Regions from separate parts of the Nostoc sp. EspVER01 genome, predicted to be linked through region 3. Evidence: predicted binding sites of a transcription regulator. Region 3 holds the regulator's gene; each other region holds the start of a gene.

Region 1 (7,666 bases), on a different contig from region 3:
ACTTAATCAATGATTAGTGATTAAACTTAATCAATTAATTATCATAAATTTAGTCTAATCAAATATCAAAGATTATTTAAAACAAAATCGTATACTAAATAAATGTTCTCTATGCCCAACAAAAACTGTAAGTTCCACGTGTTTGCTGAGTATAGTATATATCTTGTGTATTTGAAAGTTCAACGACTAATAAATTATCTCAAAATCGTCAGTTTTCAGTCTTGACCTCACACTTATACGACCTAAATAAATTTAGTTGCTCTGTCTCAAAGCAAAAGGGTATTTATTCTTTCCCTCTGTCTCTTGGGCAACAGACTTCTACTCAAAAGACGACAAAAATATAGACCTGTACACGGAATTTTGTCTAATGACACCGGATACGCTAATGACCCCAGAAAAAATTTTTCTGGATGGAAAAACTTTTATTCCTGCCGAACAATTACCGATCCCGGAGTGGCCTTGTGTTGTGGCTGAAAGATCGCAACCGACACTAACGGTTAAAGATGATGATTTATTTTTCGTGACAGATACTATCGGGAATATTTCTGGCTGTTCCCTCAATGATGGCAATCCCAGTATGGGACTGTTTTGTTGTGATACGAGATTTCTGAATCGCTTGGAGTTACAAATTGAAGGGCGATCGCCTGTACTTCTAAGTAGTACTGCTGAGAAAGGTTTTTCACTCTCAGTTTTGTGTACTACCCCCAGAATCGACGATCGCCTGAAAGCCGAGACTATCGGAATTCGCCGAGAAATCGTGCTGAATGGGGCACTATTTGAAGAAATAGAAGTATCTAACTACAGCACAACCACTGTCAATTTTGAACTAAGTATCAGCTTTGATGCGGATTTTGTAGATTTATTTGAAGTCCGGGGCTATGACAGAGAAAAACGAGGTCGGCTTTTACGTCTAGTAGAACCGACGACTGAGGAAGGAACATTTTCTCACGTCGATGGCGTTGCACCAGTACCTAAAGAGCCATCTGCCTCTAGAGAAGAATCCTTAACCCTCGCCTATCAAGGTCTGGATGGCTCAGTGATGGAATCCCGGATTCTATTCCAGCATCGGCAACCAGACTCTTTCAAGGGTTACACTGCGGTTTGGCAGCTTGAGTTGGCTTCTCACGAAACTCAAAAGTTGGGCTACCGAGTGAATATGTTGAGAAACAACCAGTCTAGTTCTACTGTGAGCGCCGCCACGACATTAGGACAGGCAAAAGCTGCTGAATTGATGGAGGAGCAAAACTGGGTACAACAAATTACCCGCATTAGCTCAGATAAGAGTAGCTTCAATCGAGTGATTGAGCAGGCTGAACAAGATATGTATTTGTTGCGCCAATCTTTTGGTAAGCATAAGACTGTTTCCGCCGGAGTGCCTTGGTTTTCGACATTATTTGGGCGAGATTCGTTGATTACAGCTTCCCAAACCCTGATGTTAAACTCGCAAATCGCCAAAGAAACTCTGATATTACTGGCGACATACCAAGGTAAAATCGATGACGAATGGCGCGAAGAAGAACCGGGTAAGATTTTGCACGAGTTACGTTTAGGAGAAATGGCTCGTTGTCAAGAAATTCCCCATACACCTTACTACGGTACTGTTGATGCCACTCCTTTGTGGCTGATGCTCTATGCCGAACATTATGCTTGGACTCACGATGGAGAACTCCTAGAGCAACTTTGGCCCAATGCTCTAGCGGCAATGGATTGGATCGATCGCAATATCAAACAAACCAGTTATCTCAGCTACTTCCGTACATCGAAACGCGGTCTTGCTAACCAAGGTTGGAAAGACTCTGGCGACTGTATTGTAGACCGCAAGGGAGAATTAGCCAACGGGCCAATTGCTCTTTGTGAGGTACAAGCTTACGTCTATGCTGCAAAAATACGCTTATCAGAAATAGCTAGAATGAAGAAGCGGCTTGATTTGGCAGATCGTTGGCAAGAAGAGGCGAGAAATCTTAAGGTTCGTTTTAATCAAGATTTTTGGGTGGAAGACCAAGATTTCTGCGCTCTGGCTTTGGATGGAGAAGGCAAGCCAGTAGACAGCATTACCTCAAATCCTGGCCATTGTCTGCAATTGGGACTCTTCACAGACGAAAAAGCTCATAGTGTAGCAGAACGCTTACGGGCACCAGACATGTTTAATGGTTGGGGCATTCGGACTCTAAGTAGTTTGTCACCTGCTTATAATCCGATGGGTTATCACATTGGTTCGGTTTGGCCCCATGATAACGCTCTAATTGCAATGGGATTGCGATCGCTCGGTCTTATCGATCAAGCCTTAGAAATATTCCAAGGTTTATTTGACATGACTGAGCAACAACCCTATCAACGTCCTCCAGAACTTTTTTGCGGCTACGAACGGAACGGTGATAATGCTCCTGTGCAGTATCCGGTTGCTTGCACTCCTCAAGCTTGGGCTACGGGTAGTGTTTTCCAACTACTGCAAATGATGGTCAACTTGGTGCCTGATGCTCAAAATAACTGCTTGCGAATAATCGACCCCGCTTTGCCAGAATCGATTAATCGCCTATCATTTCATAATTTGCGAGTCGGCCCTACCATCCTCGATTTAGAATTTGAGCGTTCTGGGACTACGACTGCTTGTCGCGTTGCGAAAAAACGGGGTAATTTACGGGTAGTTATTGAAGCTTAGAGAGAGTAGGGAGTAGGAAATTTACCACTCCCTATTTTATGGTTAGTGCGATCCACTCCAAAAATCCAGTGTTAGCCTGCTTCATTGTCAGTGTGTAGAGTTCTTAAAAGCTGCTCTGTAAGCTCGATTAATTCAGATACATAATTTTGCGTAATTTGTGTAGTTTTGAAGCCATGAGCAATAGAATTACGTAATGGAAGTGCATTCATTAGTAATTCATACTCAGATTTTGAAATTACACCTTCAGTTGCTAATTGCTTGACTAAGTAGCGTGGATCAAATCTTTGTAAACTTAGCTTTTCCTTTTGGACAATAAGTCTTATAGTTGCTTCTAGTAAAGACCAGGAATATAGGAGAGCTAATTCTGGATGTTGCGTTGTAAGTTGCCTTGCTGCTTGCAACTGTAATTCTATTTCATGCTCTTGAAGAGAAGCCTCTGCTTTCAGAGAATACGTTGTATCCTCCGGGTTGGTCATTACTAATTCAAATCTCCAACCAGGATGTTTTTCTACCGCTTGAGCTAAATTACCTAAATATTGATTAGAAGAAGAGTTCAGTGAGGAGCGTGACTTGACTTCAATAACTACATTTTCTTCTCCCCTACGTACTATCATGTCAGGGCGATAGTGATTAAGGAAGTCAGGCAAGTCTTCTGGATTTGGATGAAAAAAAACTTCGTAACCCTTCTGGCGATACTCCTCTGCTAGTTTCAGCAATCGCTCTCTTTCTAAGTTTGCAGTTGGAGTTTCCATCAAATAATTACCTCCTGATTAGGAGCATTAGTTACGACAATATGTAAGAACTCATTGCCACGAGCAAAGCCTTCCGCCAATGTCGGGGTCATGTTTTCTATTGTAAAGTTACCTGACAAATTCCTCTTTCTAACTAGGAGATCGCTTACTTGATTATCATCGACGTAGGCTAATCCTTTAATTGCATCTTGAATAGGCTTCACTATATTGTCTACATCTATTTGATCATAATCATAGAAATAGGTTATTTGGAGCATAACCAACCCAGTAGCTGTTTTTTGTTCCGAAGACCAGTATTTCTCAGCCTCTTGTCGCACTGTCTTTTTCCAATCTTGAAGCCGATTGCCCTTACCGCGAGTACGAGCCTGTTGTGATACTGGTGGCCCATCTACTATGAACTCAAATCTGGTCAATGCACTTTTAAATAATAGATTGTAGGTTATTCTATGCTAGTAACCTAGAACACAAGCAGATAACTCCCGCTCAACCTGCTCAATTGGAATCCCCTGCCTTTGGTCAATCTGGTCAAACCCTTCCCGTATAGCTGCAGTAAACTCAATTTTCTGAACAATTTCTCTTAGGGTTACATCCTGGGGTAAATGTTTTACCAACTCAATAACGGCTTCTTTGTCACTCATAGCAACTTAAACCTGCGCCCAGTGGACAACACAATGTTAACTTACCAGCCTACTGACGCGATCGCCCCAAATTCAAAGATGGTAATAAATTTCTACTAAAAAATTAAGGATGTAAAAACAACAATCATTTACACCCAAATTGCTAACAGACGCGATTAATCGCGTCTCTGCTTTTATGCTTCTTCGGAATTATCTCTTTTATTTCCTGGGGATGCTTCGTAAAGTGCATCAAGATGTTGACGTGCATCTTCAACGTTAATTGAACGCATTATCAAAAGTGGCTCTTTAATTAAGTTTCCAGCGCTATCTAATAACTCTGGATGGGGTACAAATTGTCTCTTTGATGAATAATAACCATAGTTGCCTTGATTATTCATTGGCGAGGAATTTGTCGGGTAAGTTCGCTCCCGATCAAAACTGAACATAATCAGGTTACGAATTAAGTTGCCAACAGCTATAAATGCAAGGATTGTAAAAGCAAGAATGTAAAGCAGGTGTAACATTGGATTTTCCTCCAGAACAGGAATTTTTTAAACTTTATTTTGTAACGCTTTGTTTCGCCGATACTGTGACTCACAGTTAAGACGATTATTCTACGCACTCTTCATGCGCTTACATTTATATGGAGCTATTTGTCAACCGTTATTCCACTTACGGTAGCATAGGATACATTATTTTGTTAATCCAAATAATGTTAAGAAATTATTAAGAGTTTTTTACTATCTTTTTAACGACTGATGCGTAGACGCTTCCTTGGCTAGTCTTGAGACATCGCTAAGTTGTCAGCCGAAATTTAGCGCTTAGACTTCACGTCCTTGACGAAAGCGCATTGCGACATTCCAGCATTCTGTTACTAATTCATGCCAAGGCATTAACGTTGCCATATCAATTCCAACTTGTTTATCAGTTGCATTAAATAGCATCTTCGCCGTATTTAGTTCATCCTGCGCTTGCTTAACCCGCAAGAGCAAGTCAGATTGCTCTTGGTGACTCATAAATGATAGTTCCTCAGTTTCGAGTAAATGGCGCGATCGCGTAAACCAATGCTGAAAATCTTCCAGCAGCGGATCTAAAACCGTTTTCAGCAACTCTGGCCCTGGTAAATTTGAGTCTGACATAAATGAGAGAGATATTTCAAACTTGCTTACTAATATTAACGTTATTTACGTTTCTTAATACTTTTTTGGTTTCTCTCATAATTGGTTGATGTAAAAATTTGTAACAAAGGGCACAGAATTTATTATATAGTCTTGATATCTGGTTTGTACAGTGCTGTTGGAGAGGTAACTATAGGTATATATGACACCGAGTTGCAATTCATCAGATAATTTAGCGATGTCTACGATGGTCACTGAGCGCAGCCGTTCGCGCAGCGTCTCGTAGAGAAGTGCGGGCTACGCCTACGCGGCCAATCCTGAATTTGACACTCAGGTAAGAAATCAAAAATTTATCTTTATCTTTGGATTGAAGAAGAATTCAGGAGTCAAAATTCAGGACTGAGAATCAAAATAGTGGGGGATTCAAACCCGCCACCTAGAAACACCATTAAAGAAAACATATTTAGCAGAGTCTTAAACCCCTTTATTCATTACGCCAGTACTTCGACAAACTCAGTAACCATCGGATTCCAATTCATTCTGAATTCTGAATTCTGACTCCTGAATTCTTTCTTGATAGCTGAAAAAAACAAAAACCAAAGTCGTTATAGTTGAATAAGCCTACAGATTCAGATAAATCACCTTTTGTAATCACCTCGCCAACGGTTCAGCAGCCAATGTCGCCAAATTCATCAAATCAGTCACAACAGTCAGAACAAGTTGAAAAAATTTATTTACCGCGTACCAGCGAATCGGAGAACTTAAAAAAGATTCGCCACACTGCTTCCCATGTAATGGCAATGGCAGTACAAAAGCTGTTTCCCAAGGCACAAGTTACAATCGGCCCTTGGATTGAAAACGGTTTTTACTACGACTTCGACAGTCCAGAACCATTTAGTGAAAACGATCTCAAAGCCATCAAGAAAGAGATGGCGAAGATTATCAATCGCAAACTGGCAGTAATTCGGGAAGAAGTCAGCCGCGAAGAAGCCGAACGCCGGATTCAGGAAATTAAGGAACCTTACAAGCTAGAAATTCTGGCAGATATCAAAAACGAACCAATCACGATTTACCACCTGGGGAATGAATGGTGGGATTTGTGCGCGGGGCCTCATCTGGAAAATCTCAGTGAATTAAACCCGAAAGCAATTGAACTAGAAAGTGTTGCTGGCGCTTATTGGCGTGGGGATGAAACCAAAGCCCAATTACAACGCATCTACGCCACCGCTTGGGAAAGTCCAGAACAACTCACTGAATATAAGCGACGTAAAGAAGAAGCACTGCGGCGAGATCACCGGAAACTGGGTAAGGAACTGGGATTATTTATATTTTCTGACCAAGTGGGGCCGGGTTTACCTTTATGGACACCCAAAGGCACTTTGTTAAGGAGTACTTTAGAAGACTTCCTCAAACAAGAACAGATCAAACGTGGCTACCAGCAGGTTGTCACCCCTCACATTGGCAGAGTGGATTTATTTAAAACCTCTGGACACTGGCAGAAATATAAAGACGATCTGTTCCCAATGATGGCAGAAAATGAGGAAGCTGCTGCACAGGAACAAGGCTTTGTTCTCAAAGCCATGAATTGCCCTTTTCACATCCAAATATATAAGAGCGAGTTGCGTTCCTATCGGGAACTACCGATGCGGTTAGCAGAATTTGGTACTGTTTACCGCTACGAACAATCAGGAGAACTGGGCGGTTTAACACGGGTGCGGGGTTTCACTCAAGATGATGCCCATATATTTGTCACTCCAGAACAGTTAGACAGCGAATTCCTCAAGGTAGTGGATTTGATCTTGTCAGTGATTAAGACTTTGCAATTGGGGAATTTCAAAGCACGACTGAGTTTCCGCGATCCAGCTAGTGATAAGTATATTGGTTCCGATGAAGCTTGGAACCAGGCTGAAAATGCAATTCGCCGGGCTGTTGAAACCTTGGGGATGGAACATTTTGAGGGAATTGGGGAAGCAGCTTTCTACGGGCCTAAACTAGATTTTATTGTCAGTGATGCCCTAGAAAGGGAGTGGCAATTAGGAACTGTGCAGGTAGATTACAATTTGCCAGAACGCTTTGATTTGGAGTACGTCGCCGAAGATGGTGTTCGCAAACGTCCAGTGATGATTCACCGTGCGCCTTTTGGTTCGCTGGAAAGGTTGATTGGGATCTTAATTGAAGAATATGCAGGGGATTTCCCTTTGTGGTTAGCGCCAGTGCAAGCTAGATTACTACCCGTGGGTGATACACAGCTAGACTTTGCTAAAGATGTGGTAACGAAAATGAGAGCGTTAGGCATCCGTGCAGAAGTTGATACCAGTGGCGATCGCTTGGGTAAACAAATTCGCAATGCAGAGAAAGAAAAAATACCCGTAATGGCGGTGGTAGGAGCTAAGGAAGTGGAAACTAACACTTTGAGTATCCGTACCCGCGCCTCTGGAGAATTGGGAGTTATAGCTGTAGATGAGGTGGTAGATAAAATGAAGGATGCGATCGCTAAGTTCGAGAATTTCTAAAATCTAA
Region 2 (7,666 bases), on a different contig from region 3:
TGAAACACGAACCTTATAAATAATATGAATATCAGAAATTTTACAATTTGACACAACTTTTCTCAGAAATCTGAAAAAATTTAATGTAGATAGACGTAGGTAGGTAACTCATTTCAAGAGGTCAAAAAGAGGCAGAGAGAGGGTAGCAGGGAATAAGGGGGGCAGAATGGCAGGGAGAAAGAATTTTTATCAGCCATTGAGTAAAAAAATAGTACAACATTCCCTAAAAAATTATATCGGTAGCAGGAACATGGAAGGGCGCAGTTGAGTTTTTGTCAACGATGTTTGGTAAAATGCGGATAGTCACTTCGCCGCCACGGTCGTTGATACACCTCTGGAAAACCTATGTGAAACGTTAGACAAGGAGAAAGGAAGTTGGCATATCTTGACTAATACAAATAGCCTCAGTGGTTTGTCCCGTAGTACAAGTAAGCCAGCATTATCCGGGACAGTAAAATTTGTAAGGTACAAAGTGAAAAATTTATAGTCTGCGGCAGGGTTCCCGTGGACTTCAAACATAGCTCTGGGTGCCTCCTAAGCAATAGCCGGATTGGCACAGGAACCCACCACTCTATGCAAAAGCATTCAGTGTGCGAGTATATGACAGCGAGTATCTCACGGGCAATGGTAGTTCAATGACGACATCAACAACGATTAACAAAGGCGATCGCCTCCTGCACCAAAATGTTCTCGGTTCTCGTCGGTTCAGTAACTACTGGTGGGCAACTATCGTTACCTTGGGAGCAAGCGGCTTTTTATTGTCTGGAATATCCAGTTATTTAAAAGTTAATTTACTCATAGTTTCCGATCCCACTCAACTGGTATTCGTCCCCCAAGGATTAGTGATGGGGTTATATGGTGCTGCTGGCTTGCTATTAGCCACATACCTGTGGCTAGTGATTTTATTGGATGTTGGAGGCGGTTACAACGAATTTAATCAGGAAACTGGCGCAATCAAAATCTTCCGCTGGGGGTTTCCTGGTAAAAACCGCCGAATTCAGATTGATAGCCGCATAGAAGATGTCCAATCTGTACTAATAGACGTAAAAGAAGGTCTTAACCCCCGTCGCGCCCTCTATCTACGCATTAAGGGACGGCGAGATATACCCTTAACACGGGTTGGACAACCCTTATCTTTAACAGAGTTGGAAACAGAAGGCGCAAAGTTAGCCCGCTTTTTGGGAGTGTCGTTAGAAGGACTTTAAGAAATTAGGGTATAGGGTAGAGGTTACAGGGTACAGATTATTCCCTATCACCTGTTAGCTGTCACCTCTCCCCTAATCCCAATGCCCCTGAAAACGATAAGATACTCTGGTTAAATCGGTAACAGGCAATGCGGTTAAAAATTTCACAATTTTTGCTTTCTCTTGTGGTTATTAGTGCCTTGATGTTGGGAGGATGTTCAACACAGCAAGTCGCTTCTAATAGCTCTTCTCCAAACTCGACTGCTACCTCGGCAACAAGCGAGGCAAGCACCAAGGCAACTACTGAAGCAACTTCTGTATCTCAAACTATTAGTGAGAGTATTCCTGGAATAACAGATTTACCAAGACTAGAAGGCAAGGCTACTGTGGTAATTACGGTTAAAGGTTCGCCGATTACTATCGAAGTAGACGGCACTAATGCCCCAATCACAGCTGGCAACTTCGTAGATTTAGTGCAAAAGGGTGTGTACGATGGTTTAGCTTTCCATCGAGTTGTGCGCGAACCCCAACCGTTTGTAGTTCAAGGGGGTGATCCGCAAAGCAAAGACCCAAAAGTTCCAGCAGATAGACTGGGAACAGGTAGCTATATTGACCCAAAAACGGGAAATGCTCGTTATATACCTTTAGAAGTTAAGCCCAAAGGTTCAGATACTCCGATTTACAATAAACCATTTGATGCTACTGCTCAAGCTGTCGTATTGCCCCATAAACAGGGTGCAGTAGCGATGGCGCGATCGCAATCACCAGATTCCGCTTCTGCCCAGTTTTACTTTACTTTAGCGGATCTAGCATTTTTGGATGGTAACTACGCCGTATTTGGCAATGTCACTCAAGGCTTCGATGTAGTAAACAAAATTCAGCAAGGCGATCGCATTGACTCCGCTAAAGTTACTCAAGGTGCTGAAAATCTGAAAACACCAGGACAGTAGGAGGAAGAGGCAGAGGAGCAGGGGAGCAGGGGAGCAGGGGGGCGAGGAAGGTAGTAAAAAAACTCTTAACTCTTAACTCCTCACTTTTAACTCCTAACTCATAAATTGGTCAAAATTGTTGTTACTGGTATTGGTCTAGTTTCTGCCTTGGGTGGAAGCTTAGAGGATAGCTGGCAAAATTTAATCGCAGGTAAATCTGGAATTCGGTTACATCAACCATTTCCAGCATTTACACCATTTCCTCTAGGTTTGATTGCTCAACAACCATCTGAGTTGACAATGTTAACTCGGATGGTTGTTGCTTCTGCTTTACAAGATTCTGGGTTAGTTGCACCTTTAGCTGATTGTGCTGTAGTTATTGGATCGAGTCGCTCTTATCAAGCGTCTTGGGAAATGCTAGCGCGGCAAATGTATAGTGACGCGAAAAATTTTCCTGTATCCTCTTTGGGAAATTGGCTAAATACATTACCTCATATCAATGCGATCGCAGCTGCAAGACAAATCGGTGCATCAGGTATAGTTTTAGCACCGATGGCAGCTTGTGCGACTGGAATTTGGTCTATTGCCCAAGCTGCTATGCTTATCCAAACTGGGCAATGTCAACAAGCGATCGCAGGTGCAGTGGAAGCACCAATTACACCCTTAACTTTAGCTGGGTTTCAGCAGATGGGTGCTTTGGCGAAAACTGGGGCTTATCCCTTTGATTTTCATCGGGAAGGCTTAGTGTTGGGTGAAGGCGCAGCTGTGTTTGTCTTAGAATCAGCAGAGTTTGCAAAGCAGCGTCAAGCAAAAGTGTATGGTGAAATTCTCGGTTTTGGCTTAACTAACGATGCATATCATAGTAATTCACCAGAACCAGAAGGGAAAAGTGCGATCGCTGCCATCAAACAATGTCTAGAACGTAGTTGTCTATTACCAGGCGATATCGATTACATTCATGCTCATGGCACAGCTACCCAGTTAAATGACCAAATGGAGAGTATCGTAATCCAGCGTATGTTTTCCCAAGGTGTGGCAGTTAGTTCCACCAAGGGAAGCACAGGTCATGCACTAGGGGCATCTGGAGCAATAGGAGTAGCTTTTTCTCTCATGGCATTAAGGCATCAAATATTACCGCCTTGTGTGGGATTGCGGCAGCCAGGGTTTAATTTGGATTTAGTTACAGCAGCACGTCTCAGTAGAATTCGTCAGGTATTATGTTTGAGTTTTGGCTTTGGGGGACAGAATGCCGCGATCGCCTTAGCAAGGTAAAAACTTGTGGGTTTAACTATCTGACCAACATAATATATTAATTTTTATTAAGGTACACACAGCTGCGCGTCTTTAGGAAAGGTGATTTTTGAAGAATTTTTACATATCAGAATATAAAATATAAAACTGTAACAAAAACTACAGAAAACTTGTTTTTCCAAAAAAAAAGGATAAGCTTAGGTACAGATGATATCCGGTTCGCAAAGATACCGTGATTAGGAGAAAATTTATGATTTCAAAATCCTCGTTGCTGTCAGAACCTGCTTCTCCAGCACATATATGCCCCTTTGACCAAGCCTGTAGTTACTTAGAAGCGGCAGCTAAAGAATTAAATTTAAATCAGGGTTTGGTGGAAATTCTCAGCCACCCGCGTAAGGTTGTCACGGTTTCCATTCCCGTGAAACTAGATGATGGGGAAATACAAGTTCTCGCTGGACATCGGGTACAGCACTGTGATGTCTTAGGCCCATACAAGGGGGGAATCCGTTACCATCCGGCTGTGACATTGCGGGAAGTATCCGCTCTAGCAATGCTGATGACCTGGAAATGTGCCTTGTTAGGTATTCCTTACGGTGGTGGGAAGGGTGGCATTGCTATAGATCCCAAACGCTATAGTGTTGGCGAATTAGAGCGAATCAGTCGCCGTTATATCAGCGAGTTGATTAAAGATATTGGGCCTTCCGTAGATATTCCTGCGCCAGATATGGGTACTTCTGCCCGTGAAATGGCTTGGATGATGGACACTTACTCTGTGAATGTCGGCAATGCTGTACCAGGAGTTGTAACTGGGAAACCCCTTTCGATTGGTGGTTCTCTGGGACGGGAAATGGCAACCGGACGTGGCACGATGATTATTGTCCGTGAGGCGCTAGCAGATAAAGGTAAATCCTTAGCAGGAGTGCGAGTAGCTATTCAAGGTTTCGGTAACGTCGGCTGTGCCGCAGCAGAATTACTATATGAAGCAGGTGCGAAAATCATCGCTGTTTCAACTGGTGCTGGGGGCATATTCTCTGAAGTTGGTCTTGATATTCCCAAGTTAAAGGTCTACGCGGCTGAAAATCGTAAGAGTATTGTGGGTTTCCCGCAATCTGTACCAATTAGCAATGCAGATTTATTAACTTTACCCTGCGATGTCTTAATACCAGCGGCTTTGGAGAACCAAATCACTGAAGAAAATGTGAACCAAGTGCAGGCGCAGATTGTGGCAGAAGCGGCTAACGGCCCGGTTACTCTTGAGGCTAATTTGGCGTTAGAGGCACGGGGTGTGACAGTGCTACCGGACATCTTGGCGAATGCTGGCGGTGTAGTAGTCAGTTATTTAGAGTGGGTGCAGGGTCTTTCTTACGTATTTTGGGATGAAGAGCGCGTCAACCGCGAAATGGAACATTTGATGGTGCAAGCATACCGTAAGGTAATTCATCAGTCGGAGGTGCGCCAAATTTCTTTAAGGTTAGCGGCTTATACACTGGGGGTAGGTAGAGTGGCTCAGGCACTGACTGACAGAGGTCTTTACCCTTAAGATTGACGAAAGTTTTTGATTGAAGAATAATGCAGAATTCAGAATTGAATTCTAAATTCTGAATTCTGTTTTGTTAAATCCCAGCCTCAGTCAATGCCCGACTCAACGTATCAACCAAATTTAAACTTTCCGCCCACTCTATAAGGTAGGTATAGTCTAAACTTTGTGCTTGCAATTTGAGTATCCCCAATACATCACGCCACTGTTTTTCAGATTGACTACTTTGCCTCCACCATAACTTCTGTAAAATCGTATCCTCTGGCGAAGCCAACCAAAATTGAGGTATCCCATCTAAATCGGGTAATATCCGACGTGCCATCTGCGATAGTGCAAATGGTGAACTATCAGTAATGTAAAGGTCAGCGTTAGCTATGGTTTCGGTATGTGTGATGTTAAGCATTCGCTCGTATCCTCGCTTCAAATCTTCAACCGCTCCTGCTGGACAATAGTATCCAGCTGTTTCAAGTGTCGTTACCAACAAATCGATTTGGTCAGGTTGAACTGAAATCACTAAATCTAAATCGCGAGTCGAGCGAGGTTCCCCGTGAATTGAACTAGCAACACCTCCACTAACGTAATAAGGTATATTTATTGACTCAAAAATTCGGTGTAGTTCACCTGCTAGTGAGATGGAATCTTGAATCCACATACTTTCATCAATACCAATTGATTGGAAGTTTGGAGAAAATTTTTCTGCCAACACAGCACGGGCAAATATACAACGAATTTCTTCCTGAGAAACACCGCGATGTCGTGATTTAATCCCTGCAAGACAAAGTTTTTTTATCCCACGTTCATGAGCCGCGAACATTTTTATCCGTTGTGCAAGTGAGAGTTTTTGCAACTGGATAAACAGATAAGTATCGGCTTCGATGCTGGTATCGGCGGCTTGCGGTCGATAATTCAGTTTTGTACTTATCTGTGAGGATGCAGTTGCAGTATCAAAAATTATTAATCCTTGTTCTGCGGTCATACTACGCTGTCATACATAAGGCGATGCGGGAATTGATATCTTTTTGCTCAACTTCATCGATACCTAATTTTACTTTGAGGTGTTGGATATGATTTTGAACAGCCCTGAGCGATATGTGAAGACGATGAGCGATCGCTTGATCTGTTAAGGATTCTTAACATAAGAGTTTGAGAATTTCCAACTCTTTCTTGTTCAAATTTAATTCTTGACGTAACTCTCTAGGCAGTTTCAATTCTCCATTCAGCGCACTTTCAACCCCCTCTAAAAAAGCTTTGCGCCGTTCCACCCCAAGATCCCCGACTTCTTAGAGAAGTCGGGGATCTGAATATACTAGGAAGTGCGATCGCTCTTAGTTTTTGGTTCATTCAAAAAGAGCGATCGCCAACAATGCCTCAACCCTCAACCATACCGCTTGTGAACGTCCCAAAGGTGGCTATGGCAGTAAGATGATGAATGCGATGCCTGCGGCGGGCTACGCCTACGCTTCTGAACTTCCAGATGGTGCATGGGAAATGTCAACTGTGCCTGATGGACAAGTGCAAGTGACACTGAGTTGGCGTTTACCCTAAGTCGATCTGGCTAAATTAAAAAAATACTACGAATGCGGCTAGTGTATGGTTAAACCAATAATCCAACCAGTAACTCAAACCTTATACGACGAAGATTATTACCTGTGGCTGAGGACAACCATAAACCAACTTCGCACTGGACAGTTTTCTGCTGTTGATTTGGAGAATTTGTTAGAAGAGTTAGAAACTATGGGTAGAAGGGAGAAGCGAACAATTGAAAGTTTATTAATTAAGCTTCTTCAACATCTACTAAAACTCAAGTGTTGGGATGAAGAACGAGAACGTAATCAAGGACATTGGAAAGGGGAAATTAGGACTTTTCGTAGAGAGATTAAAAAATCTCTTAAAGATAGTCCTAGCTTAAAACCTTACATTTTAGAAATATTTGATGAATGTTATCAAGATGCAAGGACAGAAGCAAGCGATCGCTCTCAACTTGCCATTGACATATTCCCCTCTATACCAATTGGCTCTTTAGAACAAATCTTAGATGAAAATTGGTTTCCTGAATATAACCACAATCATCACGGTAAACCCGATTAAAATGAATACGCAACTTGGGTTTCCATAGGAGTATGCAGACGTGCAGCCGGACTTAATAGGCTTGGAAATTAGTAAGGGTGAACTAAGACGTTTGACTGGGTTCGATCCAGAAGACGTTTTTCGACCCTCGGTTTTGCGAGATGGCAAAAAGCGATTAGGGTTTTTTATCAGTGAAATGCTGGTGACGCTGGCACTAACGCCAATCATTGTGGGCTTTGTTTACGCGTTTATTATTCTGCCAACTATTGGTTCTTCAATTCGACTAGGAATTCTTTTACTAATTTTAGTGCCAATGCCGATATTAGTGGGGCGATGGCTATGGCGACAATTAACCTGTCCTGAAGGACTGACAATACTTTTAGACGAAGTTGATAAATATCATGACCTGGTTGCTGCCATCGATATCAATGACCAATTGGCAGCATCAGGAAACATAGAAAGCAGTATCCACGATCGAGATAAAGTAACCTCCGCCCTACAACTAATTAGAGAAGATTTAGTCCGCGCTCTGAAAACGGAACGAATTTTGCGGGATAATAAAAAATTGCTTGCTAATAACCAAGAGTTATTTGTGAATAATTTAGCCAGTCTGCGAGCTTTAGAAGTTAGTAGTCAAGCAGGCGAATATGCTCAACTGCTAAATCAATCATTGCAAATTGCGATCGATGTGCAAGCAG
Region 3 (7,666 bases):
TATCAGTATCCAGAGTTACCCTATTCATGAACACCAAGCAACCGTAGAAATGGCGTCATTTCCAATTCGACATCATTCTACTGTGTATACGCGGTATCTGTGGTTAAAATAGTATATCTGTCATCAATTAGTTAATTTACTTAAATAATTCTTATGATAATAAGAATCACTAAATGACTAAAAAGCAGTTATTGACTGGTGTTTACAGAATCTGCTTTCTAAAAGATTCTCATTATCATAAGAAATCCGAGTACCTACAATAAAGATTTCAAAAGTCTATCAATGCACATTATGAACTTATAGTGAGAGTTTTAAAGTTTACAGTATTTCTCTATGAGTAATATTACTTAAAATTATTATAATGACTAATGACGGATATATAGAAGTAGTCAGATAGCTTAGAATATTGGCAAATCATAAGAGAGCGGCTATAGCAGACTTATCGTAACAGTATGAAGCTGCTATAAAACACAATTTGCAAGAAGCGATGCCTTGTGGAACATCTGCTATGTTTAACTTGCTTTTGATTAAAGGATAGTGCAATTTTAGGGACGAAGACGGTTGACCAACGCCCCCAATTTGCATCTATCTCTTAAACTAGAGTCCGAATAAGTTCAAAAGATTAAAGATAACACCTAGAGGTCCAGTTATAGTGTTGACGGTATCGCCAGTCTTAGCTGAACCAGATCGGTTGACAACTACAACGTCATTATTGCGGAGTATAGGATTAGTTTGCTCATTAATCCCAGCGGAGAAATCCACTTTTACTATACGTTTAGTGACAGAACCATTAGGGTTCAGGCGAATCAAATCAACAGCACTACTACTAGCTCTGGCATCATTAAATCCGCCAGCGGCGAGTATAGCTTGATTTAAAGAGCTATTTGGCTGAACGTCTGTTAGACCCGGTTTTTTAACTTCGCCTACCACACCAACCTGAATTCGTGTAGGAGACAAAGTAGTGGTAGCTAATTGAGTAGCTTCTGCGGGGTTAATTTCAGTTGCCGTCGGAATAACAATCGTATCTCCGTCTTGCACAATAATGTCTTGATTGGCATCACCACTCTGTAACAGTTGCCAAAGATTAATATCTATAGATTGTTCTGAGCCAGTTCTTGTAGGTCGGCGTAGCTTGAGATTACGCACATCAGCTTGTGCTGTAATTCCGCCAGCTAATTGAATTACCCGTGTCACATTTGGTAAACCATTGGGAGTGGTAGTACCACTGTTAGTGGTTGTGCCCCCCTGTGCATCTGCGTTGGCTGGGGTGACAAGATACGAACCAGGACGGTTAACTTCACCAATAATTGTTACTGTGCGGGGTGTGGTTTGACTGGCGGCAAAGTTGGATGCAAATATATTACGAGATTCTGCCACGTTGAAGTTGGTTGCTGTTGGCACAACTATAGTGTCTCCATCCCGCAAAGTAATATCCTGCGATAACTTCCCTGTTTGAATGAGTTCTTTCAAATTGAGGGTGACAGCTTGCTCTGAAGAACGTCCTATTCTACGCCGTAATTGAACTTGAGTCACATCCGCAGCTAAAGTCACTCCCTGCGCTGTTGTTAATGCAGCTAATACAGTGGGGTATTGTACGCCTGGATTGTTCCCGGCGCCTCCGCTCAAGCTTAGAGTGTAAGCTCCAGGACGTGTCACCTCTCCAGCAACGAAAATATTAATGGGACGAGGCGATAACAGATTGACTGAGATTAAGGGGCGTTTGAGGAAGCGAGCATATCTTCTAGCTATTTCGTCAGAAGCTTGTTCAGTTGTTAGCCCTAATACCGATACACTGCCAATTAAAGGTAGGTTGATTGCTCCACCAGGGGGAATTTGGTATTCACCTGTATATTCAGGTACTTCAAATACATTTACACGAATGAGATCGCCGCCTCCTAATGAATAATTAGTATCTAATAGTGTTTGTGTGGTTGGTGGTTGTGTAGTTGGGGGTAATGGTTGTCCCTGAGCTAGACTGGCAGATGACACAGCGGCATTGACAGCAGTTAACAAAGCCATACCTACAGCTGGCTGAATTAGGAATTTAGACAAACTTTTGTTAAGCATATTTACCTGAGACTCTGAAACTACGATCAATAAAGTACTGTCTAAACATTTTTATTTTGACTATACCTAAGTATTCAAGTTCCCCGACACTCTTATTTTCCTAGAAAAGTGTGATTTTCCGGAGGAAATTTGTTTATTGAAGTTAAATTTTTAGTGAAGTTAGCTTAAAGTTAATGTTGCTTGAATAGAGGAATATCAAAAAATATAGGATTTACGCAAATAAACCCAGTTTCTACAATAAATTGTTTGTTAGCTAACAATCAAGTAGTGACGAATAAATTTTTATTGTCAAAGTTAATTTGATGACATTTAAAATCTGCGATGAGTAGTAAGGGACTACTGAAATTAGGAACAAGTTCATTAAATAAATACAAATAACCTTGAAAAGATGTCGAAATTTTATTTTTTTTAGGTTGTGTTGGGCAAAGAGAACTCAAAAATGCAGAATTTTGGGTTTTCTTCTTCAACCCAGTCGACAATTTACTATTTGGCAACAAGACTAATTTAATAAGTTGTTTTTTCTTTGGATTTGTTGAATAAAAAATTCTTCTAGAGAGTGACGTGATAAGTTCATGGCGATAATTTTACCTTCCATGAGACGAAGACTGGCAAGAAAATCATAGTAATCATCTTGTAGTGTACCGTGCCAGGAACCATCAGGCTCAAATATGAGGGTGGGTATCCATTTTTTGAGAATTTCCCAGTCACCACCTTGACCTTTTACTTGATATGTGTTCCTACCGCCTAAGAGTTCATTGAGCGAACCAGAGCAAATTAGTTCACCTTGAGCGAGGATGGCAATGCGATCGCAAATCTGTTCTACTTCACTCAGAATATGGCTATTAAAAAAAATTGTCTTACCAGCGGCTTTGAGCGCCAGAATAATTTCCCGCATTTGGTAGCGTCCCACCGGATCAAGCCCAGACATTGGTTCATCCAGAAAAACTAAATCTGGCTCGTTAATTAGTGCCTGTGCCATCCCAACACGCTGTAGCATTCCTTTGGAATAGCGGCGCAGCAGTTTTTTACGGGCATCGGCTTGGGATAAACCGACTAATTCCAGCAGTTGGGGAATGCGTTGGCGTTGGACACTCTGGGGAATTTGGAATAGTCCAGCGGCTAGCTGCAAAAATTCCCAGCCAGTGAGATAGTCATAGAGATAGGGATTTTCTGGTAGATAGCCGATATGTTGCTTAACATTGCGATCGCCTATGGGTTTACCCAACAACGATCCTCGTCCAGAGGTGGGATGAATAATTCCCAGCAATAATTTTAAAAGGGTGGTTTTGCCAGCACCGTTTGGCCCCAGCAACCCAAAGGTTTCGCCTTTGTAAACCGTTAAAGAACAGTTTTTGAGAGATACGACTTTTTGATTTAGCCAAAAACCGGTGCGATAGACTTTTCGCAACTCAGAAGTTAGGACTACTGGCGGAGTGTCTGTCGTATTAAGTTGAGAATTAGGGTCATCTGCAACAGACTTCATCTCGGTTAAATCACTATTTATCAGCTTGGTATTAATTAAAAATTACCCGGTAGGCTGATAATAACCATCAACAACTTGTGTGTCAATTATCGCGAACTGAGGACTGGGGAAGAAGCAAGGGAGCAGGGGAGGCAGGGGAGCAGAGAAGTTGCAGTAAGTTTTTTCCCCTCTGCCCCTCCGCATCTCTGCCTCTTTTCGATGCCCAACCTCCAATGCCCAATTTGACTCCTTTTCATAGAACTCCCTTAGAACTGGGAATTAAGCCAGCACGTCGGGGATCAATTTCCACCGCCTGGCGTGTTGCTCTTGCAAAAGCTTTAAATGTCGCTTCAATGATGTGATGGGAATTAATGCCATCCAGTTGCCGAATGTGCAGTGTCATCTGGCTATGGTTTACCAGTGCCACAAAAAATTCTCGCACCAGTTGAGTGTCATAGGTTCCTACCCGCTGAGTAGGAATTTGCAAGCCGTAGCTGAGGTGAGGCCGTCCAGAAAAATCTAGCGCTACCTGAACTAAGGCTTCATCCAGCGGTGCAAGAAAATTACCAAAGCGGACAATACCTTTTCTGTCGCCTAGTGCTTGGTTAAAAGCTTGCCCTAAAGTAATGCCTACATCTTCGTTGGTGTGATGATCGTCAATTTCCCAGTCTCCCTTGGCTTGGACATCTATATCAATCAGCCCGTGGGAGGCAATTTGATGCAACATGTGATCCAAAAACGGAATACCTGTTGCTGCTGTACAAGTTCCTCTACCATCCAGGTTGATGGTGACTTGCACATTAGTTTCACCAGTGGTGCGGTGAACAGTGGCAATGCGAGGGGTTTGGGTTAGGCGATCGTAGTTTGAATTAACTTGGCGATTGGTTGTTTGCATGGGGAGTGGAAAGAGTTAGGAGTTAGGAGTTATGAGTTAGGAATTAAGAACTATGAGTTATGAGTTATAAATTTTTAACTCTTAACTCCTCATTCCTCACTCCTAACTTTCTTACTCCTAACTCCTAACTTTATCGCGTCACATTCCCATAATTTCATATCCTGCATCTACATAGAGAATTTGTCCGGTAATTCCACTGGACAAATCACTACACAAGAAAGCCGCAGCGTTGCCCACTTCTAACTGAGTGACGGTGCGTCGTAGGGGAGCTACTTCTTCTACATGATGAATCATATCTAAAATCCCACCCACTGCTGAAGATGCCAAGGTACGGATGGGGCCTGCGGAGATGGCATTCACGCGAATATTTTGCGGCCCTAGTTCAGCAGCTAGGTAACGCACACTCATTTCTAACCCTGCTTTGGCAACTCCCATAACATTGTAGTTTGGGATTGCTCTGACACCGCCTAAATATGTCAAGGTGACGATACTACCTCCCTCTGTCATCAAAGGTTTGGCTGCACCACTTAACTGCACCAGCGAGTAGGTACTAATTTCTAAAGCGGTGTTGAACCCAGAACGAGAGGTTTGGCTAAAATCTCCACTTAAATCGTCTTTGCTAGCAAAGGCTAGACAATGGATGAGGATATCTAGCTTTCCCCACTGTTCGCGGATTGTCTCAAAGGTAGATTTAATTTGGTCTTCATCTTGGACATTACAGGGAAGAAACAAGCTGGGGTTGAGAGGTTCTACCAACTCCGCAACTTTTTTCTCCATCTTGCCGCGTTCATCCGGCAGGTAGGTAATGCCCAGGTTTGCTCCAGCTTTGTGCAGTTGTTGGGCGATGCCCCAGGCGATCGAGCGGTTATTGGCAATACCTGTAACAAGGGCATTTTTTCCAGTCAGATTTAGCATAAAAATTGTTAATGCGATCGATCATTAGGAGCATACTAGAATCTGAGGCACGTTTAGTCTTTGTTTTATACAGGATTGACAAAAATGAATATTGATAAGGGTGTTTGCTGTGACAAAAATCTTGATTTTTTATAAAGATATTCTCAAGATATCTTTATTTGTTCTTCAAAAAACCTTTTGAATACAGCTATTGGAACTACTTATCAACAATTAGTAGCTGAAAGGATCAAGAATTATGTATCATTGTAAACAAAGAGTTATGAAGAGATTAGTTTGAGTATAGGAAAGTACAGAAAGGTTGACGGTGCTTTATTCATTTTTCGGGTGTATTCTTAGGTAATCAGTTTTTGTTTTTCCGGCATTGGGTAGGGGAAGGGAGATGATCGTGACACAAGATAAAGCCCTAGCAAATGTATTTCGTCAGATGGCGACCGGGGCGTTTCCGCCAGTTGTGGAAACGTTTGAACGCAATAAAACGATCTTTTTTCCTGGCGATCCTGCCGAACGAGTTTATTTTCTTTTGAAAGGTGCTGTTAAACTTTCCAGGGTGTACGAGGCAGGAGAGGAAATAACGGTAGCGTTGCTGCGGGAAAATAGTGTTTTTGGTGTATTGTCATTGCTGACAGGAAATAAGTCGGATCGGTTTTACCATGCGGTTGCATTTACGCCTGCGGAATTACTGTCAGCACCAATTGAACAAGTGGAACAAGCACTCAAGGAAAATCCAGAATTATCAATGTTAATGCTGCGAGGTCTGTCTTCGCGCATTTTACAAACAGAGATGATGATTGAAACTCTTGCCCACCGAGATATGGGTTCTAGGTTGGTGAGTTTTTTGTTAATTCTTTGTCGGGATTTTGGCGTTCCTTGTGCAGATGGGATCACTATTGATTTGAAATTATCTCATCAAGCGATCGCAGAGGCAATTGGTTCAACTCGTGTTACCGTTACTAGGCTATTGGGAGATTTGCGTGAGAAAAAGATGATTTCTATCCACAAAAAGAAGATTACTGTGCATAAACCTGTTACCTTAAGTAGACAGTTCACATAAAAACAATTGGAGAAAGGGGAATAGGCGCGTGTTCTATTTTGAAAAATGACACTAATAGCTAGAGGTAAATCTAAAATTGAATAATTTCAGCTATTGCCAATTTCCACTTCTTTCCAGAGAATACTTAAAAGTAGTAGGCTGTATCTGGAAGGATTTCGGTAGCTAAAGATGACCACCGGATACATCCTCATCGCAGCAATTTTGATTCTGGGAGGCGTAATTGCCACCGTGGGCGATCGCATCGGCACACGAGTTGGCAAAGCCCGCCTCTCACTTTTTAAGCTTCGTCCGAAAAACACCGCGGTACTAGTAACAATTTTTACTGGTGGTTTGATTTCAGCATCAACTTTAGGGATTTTATTCGCTGCTGACGAAGGTTTGCGAAAAGGAGTCTTTGAGTTAGAAGATATTCAAACAGACCTCAGACAGAAACGGGAACAGTTAAAAACCGCAGAAACTCAGAAAAGTCAGGTAGAGGGTGAGCTAAACCAAGCAAGAATTGCCCAAGCAAAGGCACAACAGGACTTGCAGGCAATTAATCAATCCTTGCAGGCGGCAAATGCCAAACAAAGGCAAACACAAGCTCAGTTAAACCGCACCATTAGTCAACAAGCCCAAACTCAAACTCAACTCCAACGCACTCAAGGTCAGCTAGGACAAGTTGTAACTCAATACCAAAAAGCCATAGCTGAATTGCAAAGTGTTTATAACCAGAGAAAGGAACTACAGGCGGCAGTTGAACTATTGAAGACAGAACGTCAAAGACTGTATGCGGAAGCGAAAAAAGCCATTGACGAAGCTAAAACAGCAATTGAAAAACGCGATCGCGAACTTGCTAACCGTCAAGAAGCTATAGAAGCGCGCGATCAAAAAATTTCCCAACTGGATCAACTAATTCAAAAACGGAATGTAGAAGTTGCAGCACGAGAGCAAGTGATTGCCAAGCGGGAATCTCGCCTCAAAGAGTTGGAAGCACAACAGGAGCAACTAGAACAGGAAGTTGCAAGGCTGGAAAAATATTATCAGTCCTACCGCGACCTGCGTCTGGGTAAGCTAGCCTTAGTTCGTGGTCAAGTTCTGTCCGCGGCTGTAATTCGTGTTACCCAACCTGCTGCTGCTCGTCAGGCCGTGATACAACTTTTACAAGAAGCGAATCGCAACGCCAACCTGGAATTAAGTGAGCCTGGTGCAAATCCTGCCAATGTAGAATTACTGCGTGTGACCCAGGATAGAGTTGATCAATTAAGCAAGCAGATTGGCGATGGTAAAGAATACG

Evidence for each region. The regulator NtcA, encoded in region 3, controls nitrogen genes in cyanobacteria. The targets are predictions, from matches to a motif close to TNTGTANNNNNNNNTACANA.
Region 1: the regulator NtcA is predicted to act here: its motif matches at 5,265-5,284, upstream of RMX69_RS23050 (DUF2605 domain-containing protein).
Region 2: the regulator NtcA is predicted to act here: its motif matches at 3,511-3,530, upstream of RMX69_RS24185 (Glu/Leu/Phe/Val dehydrogenase).

Annotation. Positions count from the first base shown of each region.
Region 1 is NZ_JAVRCS010000033.1:49,904-57,569, forward strand. Features, by position in the region: gene RMX69_RS23025 (amylo-alpha-1,6-glucosidase) at 368-2,659, shown strand; gene RMX69_RS23030 (hypothetical protein) at 2,731-3,411, opposite strand; gene RMX69_RS23035 (RusA family crossover junction endodeoxyribonuclease) at 3,411-3,824, opposite strand; gene RMX69_RS23040 (hypothetical protein) at 3,861-4,049, opposite strand; gene RMX69_RS23045 (DUF2973 domain-containing protein) at 4,223-4,552, opposite strand; gene RMX69_RS23050 (DUF2605 domain-containing protein) at 4,850-5,167, opposite strand; gene thrS (threonine--tRNA ligase) at 5,824-7,659, shown strand.
Region 2 is NZ_JAVRCS010000038.1:339-8,004, forward strand. Features, by position in the region: gene RMX69_RS24170 (photosystem I assembly protein Ycf4) at 636-1,205, shown strand; gene RMX69_RS24175 (peptidylprolyl isomerase) at 1,334-2,134, shown strand; gene RMX69_RS24180 (beta-ketoacyl-ACP synthase) at 2,240-3,385, shown strand; gene RMX69_RS24185 (Glu/Leu/Phe/Val dehydrogenase) at 3,615-4,904, shown strand; gene RMX69_RS24190 (hypothetical protein) at 4,978-5,877, opposite strand; gene RMX69_RS24195 (hypothetical protein) at 6,234-6,446, shown strand; gene RMX69_RS24200 (DUF29 domain-containing protein) at 6,492-6,989, shown strand; gene RMX69_RS24205 (hypothetical protein) at 7,030-7,666, shown strand, end outside.
Region 3 is NZ_JAVRCS010000052.1:1,057-8,722, reverse strand. Features, by position in the region: gene RMX69_RS27085 (polysaccharide biosynthesis/export family protein) at 598-2,067, opposite strand; gene RMX69_RS27080 (ABC transporter ATP-binding protein) at 2,567-3,550, opposite strand; gene hisB (imidazoleglycerol-phosphate dehydratase HisB) at 3,783-4,424, opposite strand; gene fabI (enoyl-ACP reductase FabI) at 4,563-5,339, opposite strand; gene ntcA (global nitrogen regulator NtcA) at 5,719-6,390, shown strand; gene RMX69_RS27060 (DUF3084 domain-containing protein) at 6,559-7,666, shown strand, end outside.